3 regions of the Ornithinibacillus liuyingii genome follow, and region 1 is predicted to be linked to each of the others. Evidence: riboswitches for the same ligand, from Rfam matches in the RefSeq annotation. Region 1 holds a riboswitch; each other region holds the start of a gene.

Region 1 (3,286 bases):
ACTGGATCAAGTACGACGGGAATTCCTTTTTGATTAGCTGCTTTTCCAGCAGCAATCATGGCCTGTAAATCATTTGCAGATAGTGTCCCGATATTCAATAACACACCATCAGCAATCGTAGCCATTGCAGCGGCTTCTTCTTCAGCCTTTGCCATGATTGGTGCCCCACCAAATGACAATAGACCATTGGCAGTGAAATTCATTACGACTTGATTTGTTAGATGGTGAATTAAAGGTTTATTTTTTCGTACAGTATCAATTATTTGCGTGTTCATAGCGGTTTTTCTCCTCTCGTATGCCCCAGTGATTAGTAGGGCCATTACCAGCTCCTAGATTAGATGCGTGCTTGATAGCTAGCGTGATAAAATGTTTTGCTTTTTCAACCGCAGCAACTAAGGAATCCCCTTTGCTTAAATAGGCAGTAATGGCTGCCGAATACGTACATCCTGTGCCGTGGGTGTTTTTACTAGGTATTCGCTCTGCAGCAAAGGAATAGAAACGCTCTCCATCGTACAGAAAATCAATTGCTTCCTCTTGTAAATGCCCACCTTTTATTAATGCGGCTTTAGCACCTAACTCATGAACAATAATTGTAGCGGCTTTTTTCATGTCTTCTAGAGAAGTAATTTTCTCTCCAGTTAAATATTCTGCCTCTGGTATATTTGGTGTGACGACAGATGTTAATGGTAGTAGTTGTTCTCTTAAAAAATCTCGTGCAGTGCTTTCAATTAGAGTATCTCCACTTGTTGCAACCATAACAGGATCCATAACATAAGGAGCATCGAGGTTGCTAATTTGATTGGCAATGATTCTCATCATATCGACAGTAGCAAGCATACCAGTCTTAAAGGCGTGAATAGGCATATCAGATATCACAGATTCGAGCTGTTGTTCAATCATATCCAATGGAATATGGTGGATCGCTTGCACGCCAGTTGTGTTTTGGGCAACAACCGAGGTAATGACGGACATTCCATAGCTCTGCAGTTCTTGAAATGTTTTCAAATCAGCATGGATACCTGCACCCCCACTTGGATCGGTTCCTGCGATAGTTAGTGCACATGGGACTTGGGTCATATCCGCTTCACTACCTTTCCTGATGGCCATTCTTCGCATGTATAAGCCATTTCCCAAAACGCTAATTCAAGTTCACAGCTTTTACGAAAGGCATCACGTATGCGGTTCTTTTCAGAAGGAGACGCCTCTTTGGCAAGATTATCTAATCGTTCACGCATTTCTGTTGTGGTACTCCTCGTACGAGCATCACTATAAAAGGTAATCCATTGATAAAAAGGATGATCTGGTGTTGGCTGATACCTCTTCATTAATTCGTCGCCAATTTCTAAATAGGTCCATGGGCAAGGTAGTAAGGCTCCTAATATTTCGCCCATAGAACCGGTATGTGCATGGTACAGCATATGTTTTATATAATGGTCGGCAGTCGGTGGTAGTGGGTGTCCTTGGAGAGACTCATAAGGAACACCAATGTACTCACAAAAATTATGATGCGGATGAATCTCATCCTTTAATATAAACTCCATTTTATTGAAGAAATATCGTATATCATCCCTGCTAGAGGATTTAGACGCAGCTAACCCATAAATTTTCATGAATGCATTAAGGTACTCGAAGTCTGCCTTAATATAATGAGCGATTGCTTCCTTTGAGATATCGCCCTCTCCAATTCCTTTAACAAAGGGATGGTCAAAAATAAGTTGAAATATATCATTGTTTTCTTCTCGTAATGATTCTGTGAATAACATGGATAAACTCCTCCTTAGAATGTGAAAGCTACTAGGAGAGTACCGTAGATATGTGAGGGATATATGCGGCCTCAACTACTTCCCTTCGCTAGCATTACCTAGATCAGGTTATTAAGGGACAAAGGATATACCTTATCTCAGCAAAAGCGCCCCTAGTAGTTTTCAGTGTTTAGTTAATTTACCTTTTCAAATGAATAGAGCCTACATTTTCTAGCTTAGTAATGTGAGATACAACGAACCAACCGAGTATAGCCCCTGGTAAACTACTTACAAGAAACGCGGGCATAAAGGCAAAAGCGCCAGTAGCATTTCCCATAAATAGGTAGGCTAAAGGGACGGAAGCCAATGCTCCGATTACCCCACTTCCGACTCCTTCCCCGATAACTGCCAAGCCTATTCTTCCTGACCTTTTATATAAGTAGCCAGCTAAAAAGGCACCAATCATACCACCTGGAAAGGCGAGTATGGTACCGAGTCCGAGAACATTACGAAGCAGGCCAATCATAAAAGCGACAATCACTGCTGGACCTGGTCCAAGAAGGACACCTGTAAGAACATTTATTGCATGCTGCATAGGGTAGGCTCGTGCTACCCCTGCTGGAAACCAAATAAGCTGAGCAGTAACGGTCCCAATAGCTATCAAGACAGCCATCGTTGTAATGAGACGAGTTTTATTCATCGTTCCTCCTTTCTGCAAGGGACACAAAAAAAGCCAGACCCATAGAAGGACCTAGCTTAATTGATTGAGATTAATAGATTGACTAATTGTCGTACTACTTCCCTCCGCTGGTACTAACCAGATCAGGTCCATAAGGGTCGGAAAAATCTATTCCTCTCAGCCCACATTAGAGCGCCCCTAGTAGTTTTACTATTCATTTGTCATGAATCACTATTATCATATCAAATGAAAAAGCATTTGTCACTGTGGTACTTGTTTTTAGGTGTAGAGAAGATGGAGTTAAACGATGGAGCATGCAAGGTATAACTACTGTAGTAGCGGGAGGTTATCGTTTTGGTGAAAGAGAGTAAAAGTCTAACAGAGGGAGGCTATCGCTGCCCTTTTTTGGTAGAAGAAGCTGGAAAAGGTACCAGAGGGAGGCTATCGGCGCCCTTTTTTAGCAGAAGGAGAAGGAAAAGGTAAACAGAGGGAAGGTGTCAGCGCCCTTTTTTGGCAGAAGAAGTTGGAAAAGGTGACAGATGGAGATTATCGCTGCCCTTTTCCAGCTGAACGAGAATAAAAAGGTAATAGAGAAAGGCTATATTACCCTTATCAGGTTAAACCATCCGAAAAAGGTAACGGAGAAAGTGTATCGAAATTATAGGATTAAATAATTTTTTTTAGTTCATATTCAGTTCATATTTGTTTTTTATACTAATGATACACCCAGAAGAAATAAATTTTTTCTTATTTGTGCAACAAAACACAAACTTATTTCGTATATATATTGAAAAACAATTCTAATAAGTATAAATCTGGGATGATATTGGCAAGTCTTATAGAAAAAAGAGACACATCTAGGGGG
Region 2 (3,286 bases), on a different contig from region 1:
CCTGAGAATCCAGATCCATCCAAACCAGTAATAATCCCTATTACTAGAACACTGATCGCTGCTAGTAATGCACTTTGGGGAAGAAATTCTTGTGTGGATTCTACTAATCCAAATAATAATGATGGGCCTTCCTCGACTCCAAGAATACTCCCCGAGAAATCAGTACTGCCTAGAAAGAAAAACCCCGCAATTGGAATAACCGGTCCCATTGCTTTAAACGCAAACACAAACCCATCCGTAATATGGTTCGAAATATAATCCAATGCATGATGCCTACCAAAGGCAACTGTAGATAATAATAGTAAGATAACCGCAACCCCACCAACAAAGGCTGCCCCATCTCCTCCAACTAATCCACCACTTCCGGTAAAAAGCTTGTTATACATCATATAAACTACAACGACTAAGAGAGCTAGGGGAACAAATACGGCAAAGATTTTACTCCATCTGGTGAGATTATTCGTTTTTGCTTCATTTTTTGTACTTTCAGCTGTGTTTAATGTTGTTAATTCATTTTTATTTAAAGGGTCGTCTTTAGAGCGAATAGATTTTCGATTTATTACATATGCAAGGAGAATTGCCACACCTCCTGCTATTAAAGATAGGACAAGTGCTTTATCAGCAACCAGCCCTGGATTAATTCCTGCTGCTGTCGCAGAGAGGCTTGGAGCTACCTGGACAATATAGTCAGACGATAAAGCCATACCTTGACCAGCAAGTGCAATAGCAACAGCTGCTACAATGGCTGGTAATCCTGACCGGACAGCAGCTGGTACTAGTAAAGCACAAATTAATGGTACAGCAGGTGTTGGCCAGAAGAATAAAGAAATGATATAGGTCGTTGCCACTAATACAAAAAATGACACATGACCATTAACCATTACCTTCTGTACTGGCTGAATCATTCGAACATCAGCACCTAAATCTTTTAAAGAATTGAGTAAGGCGAGCATAAAAGTAATGATGAGGAATATACTAAATAATTCTTGTGCCGCGATTAAATTGGCATTAAATATTGCTGTAAATCCATCAACAATACTTCCTTTATAAACCCAAGCTATAATAAATGTCCCAAGTAATGTTGGAAGTACAACTCCTTTTCGGAAAATCATCGTTATAATGATTAAGAGCGTAAATATACCATATAACCAATGGACTAAAGTAAGCTCCATGTACATCTTCCTTTCTTACCGTAGTGCTATAGCCTATGTTAGTTTAACAATAGCGGTGAAAAGAAGATCTCATGGATAAGATTACTTTGTCCTTAAAATTCTTATAGTTAGAAACTAACGGCAGACATGTGCTTCGCTTTATTTCCCTTCAGAACACATAACTTGCATAGTAGTTCTCCTCCATCATGATGCCCATCAAGGAAACCGTTCTCACAATAAATCTCTATTCCACAACGATTACAAATTCCAACTAATTCCTTCACTGGAACACCCCCATTTTAATATATAGAGCCAGATGGTTTACTATGTTTCAAAACAAAACCAAAAAACGACAAAATGTAGAAAAAAATAAAGGTAACCTCTAATATGAGATTACCTAGTTGTGAGCAGATTGTTCAATTTTTATGCAGATCGTAATAATCGCTTAGGTTGTTTAATAAACAAGAAGAAGACTACAATTGCAGATAATATAAATGATGGTAACATATAAGATCCATTATAAATTAGAGAAAATAACCATACCGGTTGACCTTCTGGTGCTGTATCACCCCAAAAAACGATTCCTGCATAAAAATGGGCCAGAAAACGTAATCCAGAGCCTATCAATACCCCTAAGGTAATATACACTAATCTTATTGCAATTTTACCTTCCTTAAGTGACTTTTGAATTGGCTTAGCGAAGATTCCTGCTACTCCTAAAACAGTAAAGGCAAATCCATATTCAATAAATGCTTGATATAAGTTAAGTATATATGCACCGAATGCTAATTGGAGCACTCCCCATATAAAACCAGCTAACAGACCTCCCTTTAGCCCCCATCGAAATGCAACGATAAAAATAGGAATCATTGCAAATGAAATAGAACCTCCATTAGGCATCTTAAAAGTTGGCAGTAGATCTAGTATTAATGCTAGTGCTGCAAATACAGCAACCTCAACCATAAACAATGTGCGTTTAGAACTCACTTTATTTCCTCCCCTAAATGTATTAAAAAATCAATATTCTTCGATTTTTAAACACAAAAAAAGCAATGCCAAGGGGAAGCTTCCTGATGGGGGAATTCCGCTCACATTGCTAATAATTCCATCAAAAAAGCCACCATCCCTACGCTAGTACTAACTAACAGGTTCAAAGGGTCTGAACATATTGTTCACTCTCAGCCAATCGGCTCCCCCTGTGGACTAAAAATCATTCGCTTTTTTTGCTATTGATATTGTAGCCTAGTTTTCTCTTTTTAGCAAATGTTCTTCCTTACAGTGAAACAAACTCTTCTACATCTTTCACACAAAGTGCAATAGCATCCTCCCAGAAATCTGGTTTTGTAAGGTCTACATTTAAATGCTTCATTGCTAAATCTTCTACATTCATACGTCCAGTATCACGTAATAATGCTATATAATCATCTTCAAAACTCTTATCACTTTTAGTAGCATGAGCATAGATCCCTAGACTAAATAAATAACCAAATGTATACGGGAAGTTGTAAAAAGGTGTTCCTGTAATATGGAAGTGTAATTTGGATGACCAGAAATTCGGATCATATTCGCTTAACGCTTCACAATATGCTTCTTTTTGCGCTTCTATCATTAATTCATTTAATCTATTAACGGAGACCATTCCTTGTTTACGTTCTTCATAGAATCTAGTTTCAAATAAGAATCTAGCATGGATATTCATAAAGAAAGCAATACTGCGCTGTAATTTATCTTCCAGTAACTCTAACCTTTCTTGCTTATCTTTTGCACTTTTCACTGTAGCATCTGCTACAATCATTTCTGCAAAAGTGGAAGCCGTCTCCGCTACATTCATAGCATACCTTTGATTCATACCATGAATATCATTCATGACATGTTGGTGATACGCATGGCCAAGCTCGTGTGCAAGAGTTGAGATATTGGATGTAGTACCTGAATATGTCATAAACACTCGTGTTTGTTGACTATCTGGGAAGCTAGTGCAGAATCCACCAGGACGTTTACCGGCACGGTCCTCCGCCTCAATCCAGCGTTTCTCAAATGTCATCTTTGCAAAATCTGCCATTTTAGGACTAAACTTATTAAAGTTCTCCATAATAAAATTCGCAGCTTTTGTATATGGTACTTTCTTTACCGTT
Region 3 (3,286 bases), on a different contig from region 1:
ATTTTCGTACCAAAGACTAAAGTTATTTACTTGTATTAACGGTTGAATTGTTTCGTTATATGGCTTGTGATTCACGTTTTTCACGTAATTCCTTTCCTAATGCGTAGCCTCTTAATACACCAGTTTTAGCAAGTTGATCTCCAATCCATTTGCCAAGTATTCCAGCCAGAATGGCACCACTAATGATTCGAATGATCAAAGAAGCGATAATAATCCAACTTTCTAATGCTATAATCCCTGATGCATATAAGTGATAGCCAAAGCTTACACAAGCCGCAGTTACTCCTGATAGCATAAGTACTGGTAACGTATATTTACGCCAACCTGTTAAAGCAAATGCTAACTCTGCACCTAAGCCTTGGATAAAGCCGGACAGAATAAGTGTAGGGCCAGCGGTAGTTCCCATTAATACTTCTACAACAGCTGCAATGACCTCGGCTGTTAGTGCAACACCAGGCTTTCGAATAATATAGGCAGCTATTATAGATACAATAAACCAAATACCAAAAATAAATTCATATCCTAAAGGACCTAATCCCAAGGGGGTAAGTAAGGTAGTTATTCCTTGACCTACAAAAAAGAACAAGAGATAGATGATCCCAAATACAACCCCTAAAATTGACATTAAAATAATTTCTTTTAAATTCCATTTTTTAGACATGACAATACTCCTTATTTATTGGATGGACTGTTTGCTGTAATGGTGAACGTCATAGTTACATGAGATACCTCTTCTTGAGCTTGTTGAAAAGCATCCTGCATCGTATGGAAAATAGCATGTACATCTCCATCCAGACGTGTTGCGTAATGGCTTCCGCTTACTGTAACGCCACGTGACTTCGATAAATCAATTTGTTGATAAATCGTATCCATATAGTCCTCTCTACCCAATGGGTATAAGGCAAATTTACAGCCGGCTTGTTGCGTTATTGAAGCACTAAGTTCTTTGTTTAATGGTTCTTCTGTTTCATCCATGTAGACATCTGCATCAGTATCTCCAGGACAGCCGATTGAAAAAGTTCCACTCATTGCTACATGTTCCCCTGTTTTTGCTGCGTGTAAGAAGATAGCTTTTGTTACATCGAAAATATGGACAATCCTTCCACGAACACAAGTACTAACATCATCTGTATCCTTCCATACCTTTGATGTATCAACCTCTTCTAAAGCTGTAAGTATAATTTCTACAAACTGATTGCTCATGGGGAAAAGCGTAAACTGACAACCCGCAATCCTACTTGTGCCACAAACGTTTTTCATCATAAATTCCTCCTCATAATTTTTTGCAACAAAAAAACTGCATCCCGTGGGAATGCAGTTTGGTTATGTATATCAGTTCAAAAAGTGTCAAAAAAGAACAACATAGGGCCAACCGCACTTCCCCACGCTAGTATTATCTAGATCGGGTTATAAGGGTCAGACAATGTCTTCTCAGCCACTTAAAGTAGCTCCCCTAGTGCAAACGATAATATGCAGTTATGTTACAAAAACACTATAAACAATTATGAAGCGATTGTAAAGAGGGACCTTTAGCCTAAAAAGTGATTACCATTTATTAGATAGTAGAGATCGAATGCTGTAAAAAGTATTTTTAATACTGAATTCCACGATAACCGAGTTAGTTAAGCTTGATATTATGAAAAATTTGTAATTAATTTACAAAAATGTATAATTGAGGATGTGGTTGTTGAGGAGATTTCTTTAAAAAGGGATGAAAGGAGAAAAGAATACCTATTCAATTGATGATATGGTGCTTACCGTTTACTAATTTCAAGTAACGCATAAGTATTTGAAAAGAGTAAACTTGATAATGTAAGTGAAATATTCTTAAATTTTGACTATTTTTGACAGCGGTATGGTATTATTCAACTAGGATTTCGATTTATGAGGTGGGAATATGGAAGTATATGTAGGTCGGCAACCAATTTTAAATAAAGAGCTAGAAGTGTTTGCATACGAATTATTATATAGAGATAACCGACATAAGAATGTATATTTGGCGGGGAATGATGATCATGCCACCTCTGAGGTGATTAATAGTTTTTTACAGTTTGGTATTAATGACCTATCAGAAGGAAAACCGTGTTTCATTAATTTTACTGAGACATTATTAGAAAATACTGTTCCTACATTTTTACAGCCTGAACTCATGGTAATAGAAGTATTAGAGTCGGTTAGGCCGACAGATCAAATTATAGAAAACTGTCAAAGTTTAAAAAAACTAGGGTACAGAATAGCACTGGATGACTTTGAATGTAGGGAAGAAGATGAGAATTTCTATAAGCTTATTCATTTAGCAGATATTATAAAAATTGACATTCAAAAAACAAGTAGATCGGAACAGCTAAGAATCATGAATCGTCTTCAGGATACATCTATTGTCTTTCTAGCTGAAAAGGTAGAGACACGAGAGGAATACAAACAGTGCGTAAAGGATGGTTATACATATTTTCAAGGGTACTTCTTCAGTAAACCTGTCATCTTGTCGACGAAAGACCTACCTGTGCTGAACCATAACCTATTCATTCTTATCTCGGAGCTTTCTAAGGGAGAACCAGATATTGATAAAATTACACAATATATTGAGTCGGATGTCTCTTTGTCCTATAAACTACTGCGATTACTTAATTCTCCAGCCATCGGACTCGTGTACGAGATAAAATCTATTAAACAATCAATCGTTTTACTGGGCCTAATAGAGCTTCGAAAATGGATCTATGTCATATCATTTCGGGAGCGATACGATAAATCAGATCGGTTAACAGAAGAAGTCATAAAACTTAGCTTAACAAGAGCAAAGGCGAGTGAATTAATAGCACTTCATCTAGGTAACCGTAAAGATAGCTCGAGATTATTTTTAACGGGTCTTTTTTCACTAGTAGATACGATTTATAAGCAACCTTTAATTCATATCTTAAAGAATCTTCCACTCGAACAGGATATTAAAGATACATTATTAGGGAAAGAAACCTCTTTAACTTCTATAATAAACTTAGTTAGTGCTGCGGAAAAAGAAGAGTGGTCCAAAATGGATGCATTAGCAGTAAAATTAGGGATTAATGCTAAGACCTTCAATAATCTATATAAACAATCGGTTAAATGGGCAAGGGACGTTATGCTTGGAAAGGAATTAGTATGATTATAGGTTCAAAATTAAGAAGAACTTTGTCATAACAAAGACAATAGTTCTTCTTATCATTTTTTATTTCTCTTGATGATGTTTCCAATATGTGTCCTCTTTACTTACAGGACATTGTGGGAATGTTTCGTCTTTACTCAATTTTGC

What was found. A riboswitch is a leader RNA that binds a small molecule or an ion and turns the genes downstream of it on or off. The one in region 1 is predicted to bind thiamine pyrophosphate.
Region 2: linked by a shared signal. The riboswitch ahead of thiT (energy-coupled thiamine transporter ThiT) and the one ahead of tenA (thiaminase II) in region 1 are both predicted to bind thiamine pyrophosphate.
Region 3: linked by a shared signal. The riboswitch ahead of ACSKT4_RS00695 (Ykof family thiamine-binding protein) and the one ahead of tenA (thiaminase II) in region 1 are both predicted to bind thiamine pyrophosphate.

What each region holds. Positions count from the first base shown of each region.
Region 1 is NZ_JBPWOS010000008.1:106,004-109,289, reverse strand. It holds gene thiM (hydroxyethylthiazole kinase) at 1-275, opposite strand, end outside; gene thiD (bifunctional hydroxymethylpyrimidine kinase/phosphomethylpyrimidine kinase) at 256-1,077, opposite strand; gene tenA (thiaminase II) at 1,074-1,763, opposite strand; TPP riboswitch at 1,827-1,927, opposite strand; gene thiW (energy coupling factor transporter S component ThiW) at 1,942-2,442, opposite strand; TPP riboswitch at 2,525-2,631, opposite strand.
Region 2 is NZ_JBPWOS010000001.1:204,229-207,514, reverse strand. It holds gene ACSKT4_RS01045 (hypothetical protein) at 1-1,172, opposite strand, end outside; gene ACSKT4_RS01040 (hypothetical protein) at 1,280-1,435, opposite strand; gene thiT (energy-coupled thiamine transporter ThiT) at 1,575-2,138, opposite strand; TPP riboswitch at 2,257-2,358, opposite strand; gene ACSKT4_RS01030 (M3 family oligoendopeptidase) at 2,425-3,286, opposite strand, start outside.
Region 3 is NZ_JBPWOS010000001.1:133,192-136,477, forward strand. It holds gene ACSKT4_RS00685 (ABC transporter ATP-binding protein) at 1-84, opposite strand, end outside; gene ACSKT4_RS00690 (ECF transporter S component) at 56-661, opposite strand; gene ACSKT4_RS00695 (Ykof family thiamine-binding protein) at 673-1,263, opposite strand; TPP riboswitch at 1,363-1,465, opposite strand; gene ACSKT4_RS00700 (EAL and HDOD domain-containing protein) at 1,898-3,139, shown strand; gene ACSKT4_RS00705 (hypothetical protein) at 3,203-3,286, opposite strand, start outside.